Regions from separate parts of the Rhizobium sp. 05N49 genome, predicted to be linked through region 2. Evidence: riboswitches for the same ligand, from Rfam matches in the RefSeq annotation. Region 2 holds a riboswitch; the other holds the start of a gene.
The links. A riboswitch is a leader RNA that binds a small molecule or an ion and turns the genes downstream of it on or off. The one in region 2 is predicted to bind FMN.

Region 1: it holds a riboswitch for FMN, as region 2 does, so the genes downstream of both, ribB (3,4-dihydroxy-2-butanone-4-phosphate synthase) here and AC1DF8_RS16775 (DMT family transporter) in region 2, are expected to answer to the same signal.

The regions. Positions count from the first base shown of each region.
Region 1 covers NZ_JBFTME010000004.1:157,228-164,851, reverse strand. The annotation lists gene AC1DF8_RS10380 (carbohydrate ABC transporter permease) at 76-1,062, shown strand; gene AC1DF8_RS10375 (carbohydrate ABC transporter permease) at 1,062-1,892, shown strand; gene AC1DF8_RS10370 (ABC transporter ATP-binding protein) at 1,905-2,933, shown strand; gene AC1DF8_RS10365 (ThuA domain-containing protein) at 3,010-3,795, shown strand; gene AC1DF8_RS10360 (Gfo/Idh/MocA family protein) at 3,807-4,937, shown strand; gene ribB (3,4-dihydroxy-2-butanone-4-phosphate synthase) at 5,021-5,647, opposite strand; FMN riboswitch at 5,763-5,907, opposite strand; gene AC1DF8_RS10350 (glucose 1-dehydrogenase) at 6,014-6,796, opposite strand; gene tpiA (triose-phosphate isomerase) at 6,871-7,608, opposite strand; gene AC1DF8_RS10340 (SDR family oxidoreductase) at 7,613-7,624, opposite strand, start outside.
Region 2 covers NZ_JBFTME010000007.1:267,857-275,480, forward strand. The annotation lists gene clpX (ATP-dependent Clp protease ATP-binding subunit ClpX) at 282-1,559, shown strand; gene AC1DF8_RS16760 (hypothetical protein) at 1,625-1,993, opposite strand; gene lon (endopeptidase La) at 1,962-4,379, shown strand; gene AC1DF8_RS16770 (HU family DNA-binding protein) at 4,587-4,862, shown strand; FMN riboswitch at 4,983-5,135, shown strand; gene AC1DF8_RS16775 (DMT family transporter) at 5,217-6,125, shown strand; gene AC1DF8_RS16780 (esterase-like activity of phytase family protein) at 6,208-7,624, shown strand, end outside.

The DNA.
Region 1 (7,624 bases), on a different contig from region 2:
GCGGCAGTGTCGGATCTCCCGCCGCTGCCGCTTCCGATAACGCCGTCGTCGATTGTCTCATGAAGCGGATATTCCATGAGTGAAGTTGCAGTCTCCCAAAATCTGAGCACGGGCGCGCGCGCAAAAGCGATCTCTTCGGATCTGAGCGCGGAACGCGTCCGGTCCGCCTGGATCTTCCTGGCTCCGACCCTGTTGATCCTGGCCATCGTTGCCGGCTGGCCACTGTTCCGCACCATATATTTCAGCTTCACCAACGCGTCGCTGACGAACCTCGGTGATGCCAAGTTCGTCGGCTTCGACAACTATCTTTCCTGGGTCACCCTGAAAAGCGGCCGCACGATCTACAGAGGACTGCTGGCCGATCCCGCGTGGTGGGGCGCGGTCTGGAACACGGCAAAATTCACACTGTTATCGGTGACCATCGAAACCGCGCTCGGCCTCATCGTCGCTCTTGTGTTGAACGCACAATTCGTTGGCCGCGGCATCGTGCGCGCCGCCATCCTCATCCCCTGGGCGATCCCGACCATCGTTTCCGCCAAGATGTGGGCCTGGATGCTCAACGACCAGTTCGGCATCCTCAACGACATGTTTCTCGGCCTCGGGCTCATCAGTCAGAAAATCGCTTGGACGGCGGATCCCAATACCGCGATGATTGCCGTGCTGATCGTCGACGTCTGGAAGACGACGCCGTTTATGGCGTTGTTGATCCTCGCAGCCCTGCAAATGGTTCCAGCCGACATCTACGAGGCTGCCAAGATCGACGGCATCAATCCCGTCAAAGTGTTCTGGCGTCTGACCCTGCCACTGATACGCCCGGCCATCATGGTTGCAGTAATCTTCCGCATGCTCGACGCCATGCGCATCTTCGATCTCATCTACGTGCTGACGCCGAACAACGCCCAGACCAAGACCATGTCGGTGATGGCGCGCGAGAACCTCTTCGATTTCGACAAGTTCGCCTATGGCGCGACCGCCTCCACCGTTCTGTTTCTCATTATCGCCTCGGTCACCGTGCTCTACATATGGCTCGGCCGCGTCAAACTCGGGGGGCGCGAACACTGATGCTACTCACAGCCACAAAGAATACCCTGTTCTATCTGTTGGTCGCCGTCATCGTCGTCATCGCAGTCTTCCCGTTCTACTATGCGATCCTGACGAGTTTCAAAGCAGGCACCGCCCTCTTCGAGGTCACCTACTGGCCAAGTTCGATCTCGCTGGAAAACTATGCCGGCGTGCTGACGACGGGCAGCTTCATCCGCAGCCTCGGCAATTCGCTGCTCATTGCCTGCCTCGTGGTTGCCGCCTCTCTGCTGCTCGCGGTGACCGCATCCTACGCACTTGCCCGCGTGCATTTCCGGGGTCGGGCACTCCTGATGCTGACCATCCTGTCCGTCTCGATGTTTCCGCAGATTGCTGTCCTGGCGGGGCTTTTCGAGCTCATCCGCTGGATCGGCATCTTCAATACGCCCTTCGCATTGATCTTCTCCTACATGATCTTCACGCTGCCTTTCACGGTCTGGGTGCTGACGACCTTCATGCGGGATCTGCCGATCGAGATCGAAGAGGCGGCCATCGTCGATGGCGCCTCCCCCTGGGTCATCATCACGCAGGTGTTCATGCCACTGATGTGGCCAGCGCTCGTCACCACCGGCCTGCTCGCCTTCATCACGGCCTGGAACGAGTTTCTGTTCGCCCTGACTTTCACCTCATCGGATGCGCAGCGGACAGTGCCGGTGGCGATCGCTCTGCTTTCTGGCGGCAGTCAGTTCGAAATCCCCTGGGGCAATATCATGGCGGCATCGGTCATCGTCACCGTGCCCGTCGTCATCCTTGTTCTTATTTTTCAACGCCGGATCATTTCCGGGCTGACCGCCGGCGGCGTCAAAGGCTGAGGAAAGCGCGACATGGCACAAATTAGACTCGATAATATCCGCAAGAGCTTCGGCGCGTTTGAAGTCATCAAGGGCGTCAGCATGGACATTCGCAAGGGCGAATTCATGGTCTTCGTCGGCCCGTCCGGCTGCGGCAAGTCCACCTTGCTGCGCCTGATCTCGGGACTTGAGGACATAACGTCAGGCACGCTCTCCTTCGACGGCGAGCCGGTCAATCGTCTGTCTCCCTCCAAGCGCGGGATCGCGATGGTCTTCCAGTCCTACGCGCTCTATCCGCATATGACGGTCTACGAAAACATGGCCTTCGGCATGAAGCTCTCCGGCCGGACCAGGGAAGAATGCAAGGCGCGCGTCGAACAGGCGGCCGGCATGCTGCAGCTCTCGCCCTATCTGGAGCGCCTGCCGCGCCAGCTTTCCGGCGGCCAGCGCCAGCGCGTCGCCATCGGCCGCGCCATCGTTCGCGACCCGAAGGTCTTTCTCTTCGACGAACCATTGTCGAACCTCGATGCTGCTCTGCGCGTCGCCACAAGGCTGGAAATCGCCAAGCTTCATCGCGGCATGCATGACACGACGATGATCTATGTCACCCATGATCAGGTCGAGGCCATGACCTTGGCCGACCGGATCTGTGTCTTGCGCGATGGCGTTGTCGAACAGGTCGGAACACCGATCGAACTCTACGAGACCCCGAATTCGATCTTCGTTGCCGGTTTCATCGGCTCGCCGAAAATGAACTTTCTCTCCGGTCCGTTTGCAGCACCCTATAATGCCCACACGATCGGGGTCCGGGCCGAACATATTGAATTCGCCGATCAGGCCCCAGCGTGGACCGGTACCGTCATCCATTCCGAAATCCTCGGATCGGACAGTTTCGTCTACCTCGACATCGGCTCCGCGGAGCCGCTCATCGTTCGAGAGACCGGCGTGTCCAGCCATCAGCCCGGCCAACAATTGGGCGTATCGCCGCTCAACGGCCGCATTCACCGCTTCGACCAATCCGGACGCGCCCTCGAAAGGGTTCCTTTCAAGGGCGCTGCCTGAACAACCCATCAAACCAACAGGATCTGACCGCCTCCCATCGGTTCCGGTCCGCTACTTGCTGTAAAGGAGCATAGTCATGGCCATTCGCACCGTCGTATGGGGAGAGAACATCCATGAGACAACCAATGAGATCGTCCGGGGCATCTACCCTGAAGGCATGCACACGACCATCGCCAAGGCGCTGAACACGGATCCGGCGATTTCGGCGACGACGGCGACACTGCAGGAGCCCGAGCATGGTCTCACCGAAGCCCGGCTTGCCGAGACCGATGTCCTGACCTGGTGGGGTCACAAGGGTCATGGTGCTGTGTCCGACGTCGTCGTGGAGCGCGTCGCCAAGCGGGTCTGGGAAGGCATGGGCCTCTTGGTGCTGCATTCCGGCCATTTCTCGAAGATCTTCAAGCGGCTGATGGGCACTCCCTGCGCACTCAAATGGCGCGAGGCGGGCGAGCGCGAGCGACTGTGGACGATCAATCAGCGCCATCCGATCGCAGCCGGTATCGGCGAGCATTTCGAACTGGAAAACGAGGAAATGTACGGCGAGCAGTTTTCCGTGCCGGAGCCGTTGGAGACGGTCTTCATCTCCTGGTTCCAGGGCGGCGAAGTCTTCCGTTCGGGCCTGACGTGGCGGCGTGGTGCCGGCAACATCTTCTATTTCCGTCCCGGTCACGAAACCTACCCGACCTATCACGATGCAACCGTGCAGAAGGTGCTGATCAATGGCGTGAAGTGGGCCTATAACCCGCAAGGCGATCTGAAGAGCATCACCGATGCTCCGAATGTGCCGGTAGAAAAAGCACTGGAGCCGATCGTCGAACGCGGCCCGAGACTGCATCAGGCCGGCGAAGCCGGTTACCGCTGAGGAGAATAGAAATGCGTCTACTCGTTCTTGGTACGGGCACGATGGCCAAAAACCAGGTTGCCAACTTCCTCGCCATCGACGGTGTCGAGGTGGTCGGCGCCGTCGATACGGATCGGGGCCGGCTCGATGAGTTCGCCGATCATTTCAACATCGAAAAACGCTTCAGCACGCTCGACGAGGCGATCGCTTGGGGCGAATTCGATGCAGCCACAAATGTAACGCCTGACCGCATCCACCACGCGACAAGCCTCGCGCTGATCGCCGCCGGCAAGCACGTCTTTTGCGAGAAGCCGCTGGCGGAAAACTATGCGCATGCCTTGGAAATGACGGAAGCCGCGGAAGCGGCCGGCGTCATCAACATGGTGAACCTTACCTATCGCAATGTCGCACCGCTGCAGCGCGCCCGCGAGATGGTACTGGCCGGCGAACTCGGCACTATTCGTCATGTGGAAGCGTCCTATCTGCAGAGCTGGCTGGTATCGCGCGCCTGGGGCGACTGGCGCACGGAATCGCGCTGGCTCTGGCGTTTGTCTACCGGCCACGGATCGAACGGCGTGCTCGGGGATGTCGGCATCCATATCCTGGATTTTGCCGCCTATGGTGCGGCGACTGACATCGATCACGTCTTTGCGCGGCTGAAGACCTTCAACAAGGCACCCGGCGGGCAGATTGGCGAGTACATGCTCGATGCCAATGACAGCTTCACCATGTCGGTCGATTTCACCAATGGCGCGCTCGGCGTCATTCATGCGACCCGCTGGGCGACCGGCCATCTGAACGAGCTGAAGCTGCGCATCTATGGCGAAAAAGGCAGCCTCGAAGTCATCCACCGCCCGGATGGTTCGGATCTTCGCGGCTGCTTCGGCGACGACATTGAAAGCGCCACCTGGCGTGATATCGAGGTGCCGGCAGTGCTGACCAATTATCAGCGTTTTGCAGAAGCGGTCAGGACCGGCAAGCAGGACGATCCCACCTTCCGCCACGCCGCCAATCTGCAGAAGGTCATCGATCTCGCGATCGTATCGGAGAAAGAACGTCGGGAGCTCAATCTGCTGGCCTCGGACACCCCGGAAGCCACGGCTGACCAGGAACCGGAAGGCAAGGCGGACGATCAGGGGCCGGTGCTGGCACTCGTCGTCTGACGGGTTGGAAAATATCGAAGGCCCGAATGTTCGGGCCTTCCTTGAGCCGACTGAGCTCGCTCTGCTTACTGCTCAACCGGCAGCTAGGCAGCCCTACCAGCCGCGCTCGCGCCCCGATAGGCAATGAGATCCTCGATGGTGATCAGGTGAAGGCCGTGCCGCTCGGCAAACTGCTCAAGCTCCGGCAGACGCGCCATCGTGCCATCATCATTGGCCACTTCACAGATGACACCCGAGGGCGACAGGCCGGCAAGCCTTGCAAGGTCGACAGCCGCCTCCGTATGGCCCGGACGCGAAAGCACGCCGTTCGGATGCGCACGCAGCGGGAAGATATGACCGGGCCGCGCAAAATCCTCAGGGCGGGAATCCTCGCCGATGAGCGCGCGAACGGTTGCGGCGCGGTCAGCGGCTGAAATACCGGTTGTCGTTTCAGGGATATAGTCAACCGAGACGGTGAACGCCGTCTTCAGGAGTTCGGTATTGTTGGGGACCATCTGCGGGATCTGCAGTTCGTCCAACCGCTCACCTTCCATGGCCACGCAGATGAGGCCACGGGCATAATTCATCATGAAGGCGATTGCCTGCGGGGTGATCGCTTCGGATGCAATGACGAGGTCGCCCTCGTTTTCCCGATCGCGGTCGTCGACGACAACCACGATCTCGCCCCGCGCAATCGCGGCGATCGCATCTTCTATCTTGGAAATTGCCATTTCTCTGCCTTTCAAGGGTTAGCCGCGTGAGCGGCATTCATGGCCTGTCAAAAGCCACCATTATCCCTTGGGCGAACAAGCATATGAAACGCCGCATGCCGAGCGGCGTCCTCTGCGTTGCTCTCTTCCATCCGGACTGTGACCGTCGGCTCCGGCATCTCACCGGATCTGCTGACCCTTCGCTTTCACGAAGGCGCTCGCGGGCTCCGAGTTGCCTCGATACCGCCGGTGGGGAATTGCACCCCGCCCTGAGAACACTGCTTATGTAAATGACGAATGGCTTGTTCTGCAAGAGGTTGGGTACAGATCACGTCGCGAGAATTGCTTCTCCGTGATGAAAGCACCGTTTCCTATTGTCGAACAGCGCTAGGACATGATCAGCCCACCATCGACATTGATGGTCTGGCCGGTGATATAGGCCGCGTCATCGCTTGCAAGAAAAGTGACAAGGCCGGCGACGTCTTCGCCCGATCCGGCGCGCTTCATCGGGATGCCTTCGACCCATTCTTTCATGAGCTCGCCGGGTGCGTAGTTGCCGAGCAGTTTGCCCCATGCCTGGTCGTTATAGGCCCACATGTCGGTTTCGATTATGCCCGGGCAGAAGGCGTTGACGGTGATACCATCGGTCGCGACTTCCTTCGCAAGGCTTTGGGTGATGCCGACGACGCCCATCTTCGAGGCAGCATAATGCGGCGTATAGATGAAGCCGTCGCGCGCCTGTCCGGACGCCGTGTTGATGATACGTCCGCCGCGACCATGTTTGCGCATGCGAGCGATCGCTTCCTGGGCACAGAGGAACACGCCCTTGGTATTGACTGCCATGACCTTGTCCCACTCGCCCTCGGTCATGTCCTCGATGCGGGCGATGGTGATGACACCGGCATTCTGGATTGAGACGTCGACGGCACCGAAGGCCTCCTCAGCGGCGTCATAGAGAGCTTTGACGCTTGTCTTGTCAGTGACGTCGCCAACAAAGGAGATCGCCTTTCCGCCGTCGGCCTTGATCTGCCCGGCGACAGCATGCACGCTCTCCTCATTGGCGGAAACCACGAGATTGGCGCCCTCGCGCGCGAAGCGTTTGGCAATCGCCGCACCGATACCGCGGCTTGCACCCGTAATAACCACGGTCTTGTTTTCGAAGCGTTGCATTCTCTTTATCCTTTCGTTGGAGCCTCGCGGAGAGCCGTTTTGCAAACCGGCGACACTTGGCTCCTCACCAGACTTCAAACGGCTGCAGAAATGATCCCGGCAAATTCCGATGCCTTCAGCGAAGCACCGCCGACCAGCGCTCCATCCACATTGCGAAGCCCGAAAATCGCCTCGGCATTGGATGCCTTGACCGAACCGCCATAGAGGATCCTGACCGAATGGCCGTCATCGCCCAGCCGCTCTTCGAGCATCTGCCGGATCGCGGCATGGACCTCCTCAATCTGTTCGTTGGTCGGCACCAGCCCGGTTCCTATCGCCCATACGGGTTCGTAGGCGATGACGAGATTGGCGCTCGTTGCTCCCTCGGGGACGGATTCTCTGAGCTGCCCGCCAACAACTTCGATCGCTCGCCCTTCATCGCGCTCGTGCCGCGTTTCACCGACGCACACGATCGCGATCAGGCCCGCCCGACGAGCGGCAATCGCCTTTGCAAGGACAATTTCATCATCTTCGCCGTGAGACACACGGCGCTCGGAATGCCCGAGGATGACATAGCGCGCGCCGACATCGGCAAGCATTTCAGCAGAGACATCGCCCGTATGCGCACCTGACTGCTGCGCATGGCAATCCTGTGCGCCGACGGCCAGGTTCGAATCCCTGACCCGCTCCACCGCGCGATCGATCAGCGTGAGGGGCGGGCAGACGACGATATCGCACGTCGCACCGCCCGTTAGTCCCTTCAGCGCCTCGATCTCAGCTTGGGAGGAGATGAGACCGTTCATTTTCCAGTTGCCTGCGATCAGCTTGCGCATCGTATCACCAGCAGCA
Region 2 (7,624 bases):
CCGCCACAGTTCTATCCCATTTGTGATTGAACAAGGGGTTTCATCTGGCGGCGGAGACGCTAATAGTAACTATTAATGCTATGTTGAATTTTTGTGACATAGCATTCGGCATTCGAAGGGGAATTCGTTGCCGCCGGTACCCGGACATGATTGATTGGGCCCGGTTCGTACCCCCTGAAGCCCTTGTCGGCAGAAACTCCGGGTAGGGAGCGCCGTCAGGGAGCTGATTGAGTGGACCGCGATTTCGCGTTCGAAATGCGGCGTGCTGGAAGGAAAGTGATATGAGCAAGGTCAGCGGCAGCAACGGCGGCGACAGTAAGAACACCCTCTATTGTTCTTTCTGCGGAAAGAGCCAGCATGAAGTCCGGAAGCTTATTGCCGGACCGACCGTGTTTATCTGCGATGAATGCGTCGAATTGTGCATGGACATCATCCGCGAGGAGAACAAGTCCTCGATGGTCAAGTCCCGTGACGGCGTTCCCACGCCCCAGGACATCATCAAGGTCCTCGACGAATATGTCATCGGCCAGCGTCAGGCGAAGAAAATCCTGTCGGTCGCCGTTCACAACCACTACAAGCGTCTCGCACATGCCTCGAAGAATGGCGATGTCGAGCTGGCGAAGTCGAACATCATGCTGGTCGGCCCGACCGGCTGCGGCAAGACCTATCTTGCCCAGACGCTCGCCCGCATCATCGACGTTCCCTTCACGATGGCCGACGCGACCACGCTGACGGAAGCCGGCTATGTCGGTGAAGACGTCGAAAACATCATCCTGAAGCTTCTGCAGGCTGCGGACTATAATGTCGAGCGCGCTCAGCGCGGCATCGTCTACATCGACGAAGTCGACAAGATCTCCCGCAAGTCCGACAACCCGTCCATCACCCGTGACGTATCGGGCGAGGGCGTGCAGCAGGCGCTTCTGAAGATCATGGAAGGCACGGTTGCCTCGGTACCGCCGCAGGGCGGCCGCAAGCATCCTCAGCAGGAATTCCTGCAGGTCGACACGACGAACATCCTGTTCATCTGCGGCGGTGCTTTCGCCGGTCTCGACAAGATCATCTCTGCCCGTGGCGAGAAGACTTCGATCGGCTTTGGTGCAACTGTCAAGGCACCGGACGACCGCCGCGTCGGCGAAGTGCTGCGCGAACTGGAGCCGGAAGATCTGGTCAAGTTCGGCCTCATCCCGGAATTCATCGGTCGTCTGCCGGTTCTGGCAACGCTTGAGGACCTCGATGAGGACGCGCTGATCCAGATCCTGTCCGAACCGAAGAACGCGCTGATCAAGCAGTACCAGCGCCTGTTCGAGATGGAAGACGTCGAACTCACCTTCCACGAGGACGCATTGCGTGAAATCGCCCGCAAGGCGATCATCCGCAAGACCGGCGCTCGCGGCCTGCGTTCGATCATGGAAAAGATCCTGCTCGATACGATGTTCGAACTGCCGGCGCTGGAAGGCGTGCGCGAGGTCGTCATCTCGGAAGAGGTCGCCCGCGGCTCGGCCCGCCCGCTGTATATCTACGCCGACCGCCAGGACGAGAAGGCAAACGTCTCGGCCTGAAGCTTGGGTTAAAAACCGCTATTTTAAGGGGCTTGCCTTGTGCAGGCCCCTTTCTATTTGAAAACCTATGCCAGGCGCTGATAATAGTTGCGGGCAAGGTTGAAAACAGCCTTGGCCGATATTGCGCAAAGGATGACCCTTGGCAATGATGCTGTGATTCCGTAGCGTGTTGCTGGTGTTGTTATTTTAGGCCGTTCGGAAATGGTCAGCGTCGCTCCAGATAGGCGCTTCATTGTGTTGGCGTTCCATGTAATAAAGCTGTCACAACCGTGGAACGCGGGCGTTAACGTGGCTTGAAAAGCGTAGTCAGAACCTCCACTTGTAACAGCAAGTGAGAGTGCCGGCCGGTCCCAAGCGGCCGCGCCAAAGAGCCCGGTAACGGGACGATGGAAAGGAATAAAAATGACGAAGAAAACGTCTGTAGCGAGCAGCACCGCTTATCCTGTTCTCCCCCTGCGCGACATCGTGGTTTTCCCCCATATGATCGTGCCGCTGTTCGTCGGGCGGGAAAAGTCGATCCGCGCGCTCGAAGAGGTCATGGGTTCCGACAAGCAGATCATGCTGGTCACCCAGATCAACGCCAGCGATGACGATCCGGATCCGTCTGCGATCCACCGCGTCGGTACGGTTGCCAACGTGCTGCAGCTCCTGAAGCTTCCTGACGGCACGGTGAAGGTTCTGGTCGAAGGCCGCGCACGCGCCGAGATCGATACCTATACGAGCCGCGAAGATTTCTACGAAGCCCTCGGCCATGTGCTCGAAGAGCCGCATGACGATCCGGTCGAGCTGGAAGCCCTGTCGCGTTCGGTCGTGTCGGAATTCGAGAGCTACGTGAAGCTCAACAAGAAGATTTCGCCCGAGGTTGTCGGTGCGGCAAGCCAGATCGACGACTATTCAAAGCTCGCCGATACGGTCGCCTCGCACCTCTCGATCAAGATCACCGAGAAGCAGGAGATGCTGGAGACCACCAGCGTCAAGGCCCGCCTCGAAAAGGCGCTCGGCTTCATGGAAGGCGAGATCTCGGTCCTGCAGGTCGAAAAGCGCATCCGTTCGCGCGTCAAGCGCCAGATGGAGAAGACCCAGCGCGAATACTACCTGAATGAACAGATGAAGGCGATCCAGAAGGAACTCGGCGACGGCGAGGAAGGCCGCGACGAGATGAGCGAACTGGAAGAGCGCATCGCGAAGACGAAGCTGTCCAAGGAAGCCCGTGAAAAGGCTGATGCGGAGCTGAAGAAGCTGCGCCAGATGAGCCCGATGTCGGCTGAAGCCACCGTCGTGCGCAACTATCTGGATTGGCTGCTCGGTATCCCCTGGGGCAAGAAGTCGAAGATCAAGGCCGATCTCAACAATGCCGAGAAGATCCTCGAAGCCGATCATTTCGGTCTTGAGAAGGTCAAGGAGCGCATCGTCGAGTATCTGGCTGTTCAGGCCCGCGCCACCAAGATCAAGGGTCCGATCCTGTGCCTCGTCGGCCCTCCGGGCGTCGGCAAGACCTCGCTCGCCCAGTCGATCGCCAAGGCAACCGGCCGTGAATATGTTCGTATGGCTCTTGGCGGCGTTCGTGACGAAGCTGAAATCCGCGGTCACCGCCGCACCTATATCGGCTCGATGCCCGGCAAGGTCATCCAGTCGATGAAGAAGGCGAAGAAGTCCAACCCGCTGTTCCTGCTCGACGAAATCGACAAGCTCGGCCAGGACTATCGCGGTGATCCTTCTTCGGCTCTGCTGGAAGTGCTCGACCCGGCGCAGAACTCGACCTTCATGGATCACTACCTGGAAGTCGAATACGATCTGTCGGACGTGATGTTCATCACGACGGCGAATACGCTGAACATCCCGGCTCCGCTGATGGACCGCATGGAGATCATCCGTATCGCCGGCTATACCGAAGACGAAAAGCGCGAGATCGCCAAGCGGCACCTGCTGCCGAAGGCCATCAAGGAACATGCGCTGCAGCCGAACGAATTCTCGGTCAGCGACGATGCCCTGATGGCGATCAGCCAGCAGTACACCCGCGAAGCCGGTGTGCGTAACTTCGAACGCGAATTGATGAAGCTCGCCCGCAAGGCGGTCACCGAGATCATCAAGGGCAAGACGAAGTCGGTTCACGTCACGGCCGCGAACATCGACGACTATCTCGGCGTTCCGCGCTTCCGCCACGGCGAAGCTGAACGCGAAGATCAGGTCGGTGTTGTCACGGGTCTTGCCTGGACGGAAGTCGGCGGTGAGTTGCTGACGATCGAAGGCGTCATGATGCCCGGTAAGGGCCGCATGACCGTCACCGGCAACCTGAAGGAAGTCATGAAGGAATCGATTTCGGCAGCGGCTTCTTACGTCCGCTCGCGCGCCGTCGATTTCGGCATCGAACCACCGCGCTTCGACAAGAGCGACATCCACGTGCACGTGCCGGAAGGTGCAACGCCGAAGGATGGTCCGTCTGCCGGCGTCGCGATGGCAACCGCGATCGTCTCGATCATGACCGGCATTCCGGTCAACAAGGATGTGGCAATGACGGGTGAGATCACCCTGCGCGGCCGCGTCCTGCCGATCGGTGGCCTGAAGGAAAAGCTGCTTGCGGCTCTGCGCGGCGGCATCAAGAAGGTGCTGATTCCGGAAGAGAACGCCAAGGACTTGGCCGAAATTCCTGACAACGTGAAGAACAGCATGGAGATCATTCCGGTCTCCCGTATGGGCGAGGTGATCAAGCACGCGCTGGTCCGTCGTCCCGAGCCGATCGAATGGGATGGCACGGTTGAAACGCCCGTCATCGCGACTGTCGAAGGGCTCGATGACGCAGGTGCAGCCATAGCTCATTGAGCTTTGGCGGCCACATTTACGCCCAATTGTTGCAAATCGTGAAAAAGGCCGGCGGAAACGCCGGCCTTTTTTGTGAAAACGTCATGTAGACGCTTGCTTTTCCTTGATTTGCAGGGTTTTTGGGTTCTCGGCGGGCCTGATGAAAGCGATTTCTGCGCCTAGCTTACAGATTGAGTTGTTTCAAACCATTTAGAAAGGGGTGGAAACATGAACAAGAATGAACTCGTGTCCGCAGTAGCCGAAAAGGCTGGACTGACGAAGTCTGATGCAGCATCTGCCGTCGACGCAGTTTTCGACGTTGTACAGGCTGAACTGAAGAGCAAGGGCGACGTTCGCCTCGCTGGCTTCGGCAGCTTCACGGTTTCCCATCGCGCTGCCACGAAGGGCCGTAACCCTTCGACCGGCGCCGAAGTCGACATTCCGGCACGCAACGTGCCGAAGTTCACGCCCGGCAAGGGCCTGAAGGACGCCGTCAACGGCTGATACGAGATAGTCCGCCGGCCGTAAACGAGAACGGCCGCGCAGGATTTTGAGGGGTTCGGCATCGCCGGACCCCTTTTTGTTTTCGGCGCTTGCCGCACGCGCCGGTTTGTTTTACGACGCTCGTGTTCTCAGGGCGGGGTGAAAGTCCCCACCGGCGGTAAGGGTTTCGGCCCGAGCCCGCGAGCGCCTTCCGAAGCTTCGGTCAAGGAAGGGTCAGCAGATCCGGTGTGATTCCGGAGCCGACGGTTAAAGTCCGGATGAAAGAGAATGAGCATGGCCGTGCGGGGCAGGGGACTGCCGCGTCTGCGTGCCGTCGCCTCATGCGTCCTGATTTATGTTTGGTCCCTGTACTGGATGGAAGACATGAATCAGAATTCCCTAGCCGTCTCGCATTCCCGCGCCTTCGCCGGCGCTGCCTTCATGGTGGCCGGAGGCGTTGCCTTCTCGCTTCTCAATGTCGTCACCCAATGGCTGACCATGACGCTTGCCTTTCCGGCGGCTTCTGCAGCCTTCTGGCAATATGGCTTCGCCTTTCTCTTTTCCTTGCCCTTCTTGCGCAAGGCCGGCCTATCGGCGATGCGCACCAGCTATCCCTGGCGGCATGTCGTGCGCGTTGCCTTTGCCGCGCTCGGCGTCGAAGCCTGGGTCTCCGGTCTCGCCTCGGTGCCGATCTGGCAGGCGATCGCGCTTGTGATGACGTCGCCCTTCTTTATCATTCTCGGCGCACGCCTGTTCCTCGGTGAGCGCGTCGGGCCTGCTCGCTGGATGGCAACGGGTGTCGGCTTTGTCGGCGCGATGATCATCCTCCAGCCATGGTCGGACAGCTTCACCTGGGCCGCCCTCCTGCCTGTCCTCTCGGCGCTTCTCTGGGGTGCTTCGTCGCTCATCACAAAGAGCCTTACGGGCATCGAGAAACCGGAGACGATCACCGTCTGGCTGCTGGTGCTGCTCGCGCCGATCAATGGCAGCCTGGCACTTGCGTCGGGCCTCGCCGTGCCGACAGGCGCAACGCTTGCGCTCTTCCTCCTGGCCGGCCTTCTGACAGTCGTGGCGCAATATCTGCTGACGCTCGCCTACGCCAGCGCCGATGCCGCTTATGTGCAGCCCTTCGATGACCTGAAACTGCCGCTGAACGTACTCGCCGGCTGGCTTTTCTTTGGCTATGCGCCGGCTGGTTATCTGTGGCTGGGCGCCGCGCTCATTCTCGCCGCCTCGCTCTTCATCATGCGCAGTGAGATGCGTCGCGAACGGCAGGCTGCCTGACGCAAACTGTACAAAATGTCGCAGCCTGTCATGTCTCTGTCATGGCAGTCCCGCAAAAACCCTCTGTTCGATTTTTTCGGCATTGGGGGATTTTTCAATGACATTGTCTTCGCGCAAGGCAGCGCTCGCTGCCGTGCTTCTTGCATCCGTTGCGGTCCCGGCAGCAGCGGAACCGGTTTTCAACCGCATCGCCTCTTTCCCGGTCGCAACAAATCTGCCGGCCGACAAGGACAAGCTTTCGGCCACCTCAGCCGAAATCATCACCGCTTCGCAGGATGGCAACACGCTGATCTACAGCGACAGCCCGCTCGGCGCGATCGGCTTCATCGACATCACCGATGCCAAGGCACCCAAGGCCGGTGGCGCGCTGATGATGGACGGTGAGCCGACCTCGGTTACGACAGCAGCCGGCAAGGCGCTCGTCGCCGTCAACACCGGCGAAAGCAAGCAGAAGCCGTCGGGCCGTCTGGCAATTGTCGATATCGCTTCGAAGAAGATCGACGCGACCTGTGACCTCGGCGGCCAGCCCGATTCGATCGCCCTCAACAAGGACAGGACGCTCGGGACAATCGCGATCGAAAACGAACGCGATGAAGAGGTCAACGACGGCAAGATCCCGCAGATGCCGGCAGGCGACCTCGTCGTCTTCCAGGTCAAGACCGACGGCACCGTCGATTGCGGCACGATCAAGCACGTTGCGCTCACCGGTCTTGCAGGCGTTGCCCCTGAAGACCCGGAGCCGGAATTCGTTTCCTTCAACAGCCAGAACGAAATTGCGCTTACGCTGCAGGAAAATAACGAGATCATTATTCTCGACGGCACGACCGGCACGGTGAAGACGCATTTCACCGCCGGCAGCGTCGACCTCTCCGGCATCGACACCAAGCGCGACGGTGCCCTGAAGTTCACCGGCGAGAAGAAGGGCGTCCCGCGTGAGCCCGACGCGGTCAAGTGGCTGGACGACAACCGTCTCGTCGTTGCCAACGAAGGCGACTATGAAGGCGGCTCGCGTGGCTTCACCATTTTCGACAAGACCGGCAAGGTTCTCTTCGAATCCGGCAGTTCCTTCGAGCGCGCCGTTGCCGCTCTCGGCCATTATCCGGAAAGCCGCTCTTCGTCGAAGGGCGTCGAGCCGGAAGGTCTCGAAGCGGCCAGGTTCGGTGATGACAACCTGTTCTTCCTTCTTGCCGAACGCGCTTCCGTCGTCGGTGTCTACAAGGACACGGGTGCCGATCCGGAACTGCTGCAGATCCTGCCGTCGGGCATTTCTCCGGAAGGCGCAATCGCCATTCCCCAGCGTAACCTGTTCGCTACTGCCAACGAGCTTGACCTCGGCAAGGACGGTGGTGCGCGTTCGCACGTCATGATCTACGAGCGCGGCGAAGGCGAGAAGGCCTATCCGCATATCGTCTCCGCAGAGAAGGACGGCAACCCGATCGGCTTTGCAGCTCTTTCGGGCCTCGCCGCCGTTCCGGGCAAGCCGGGCATGCTCTACGCCG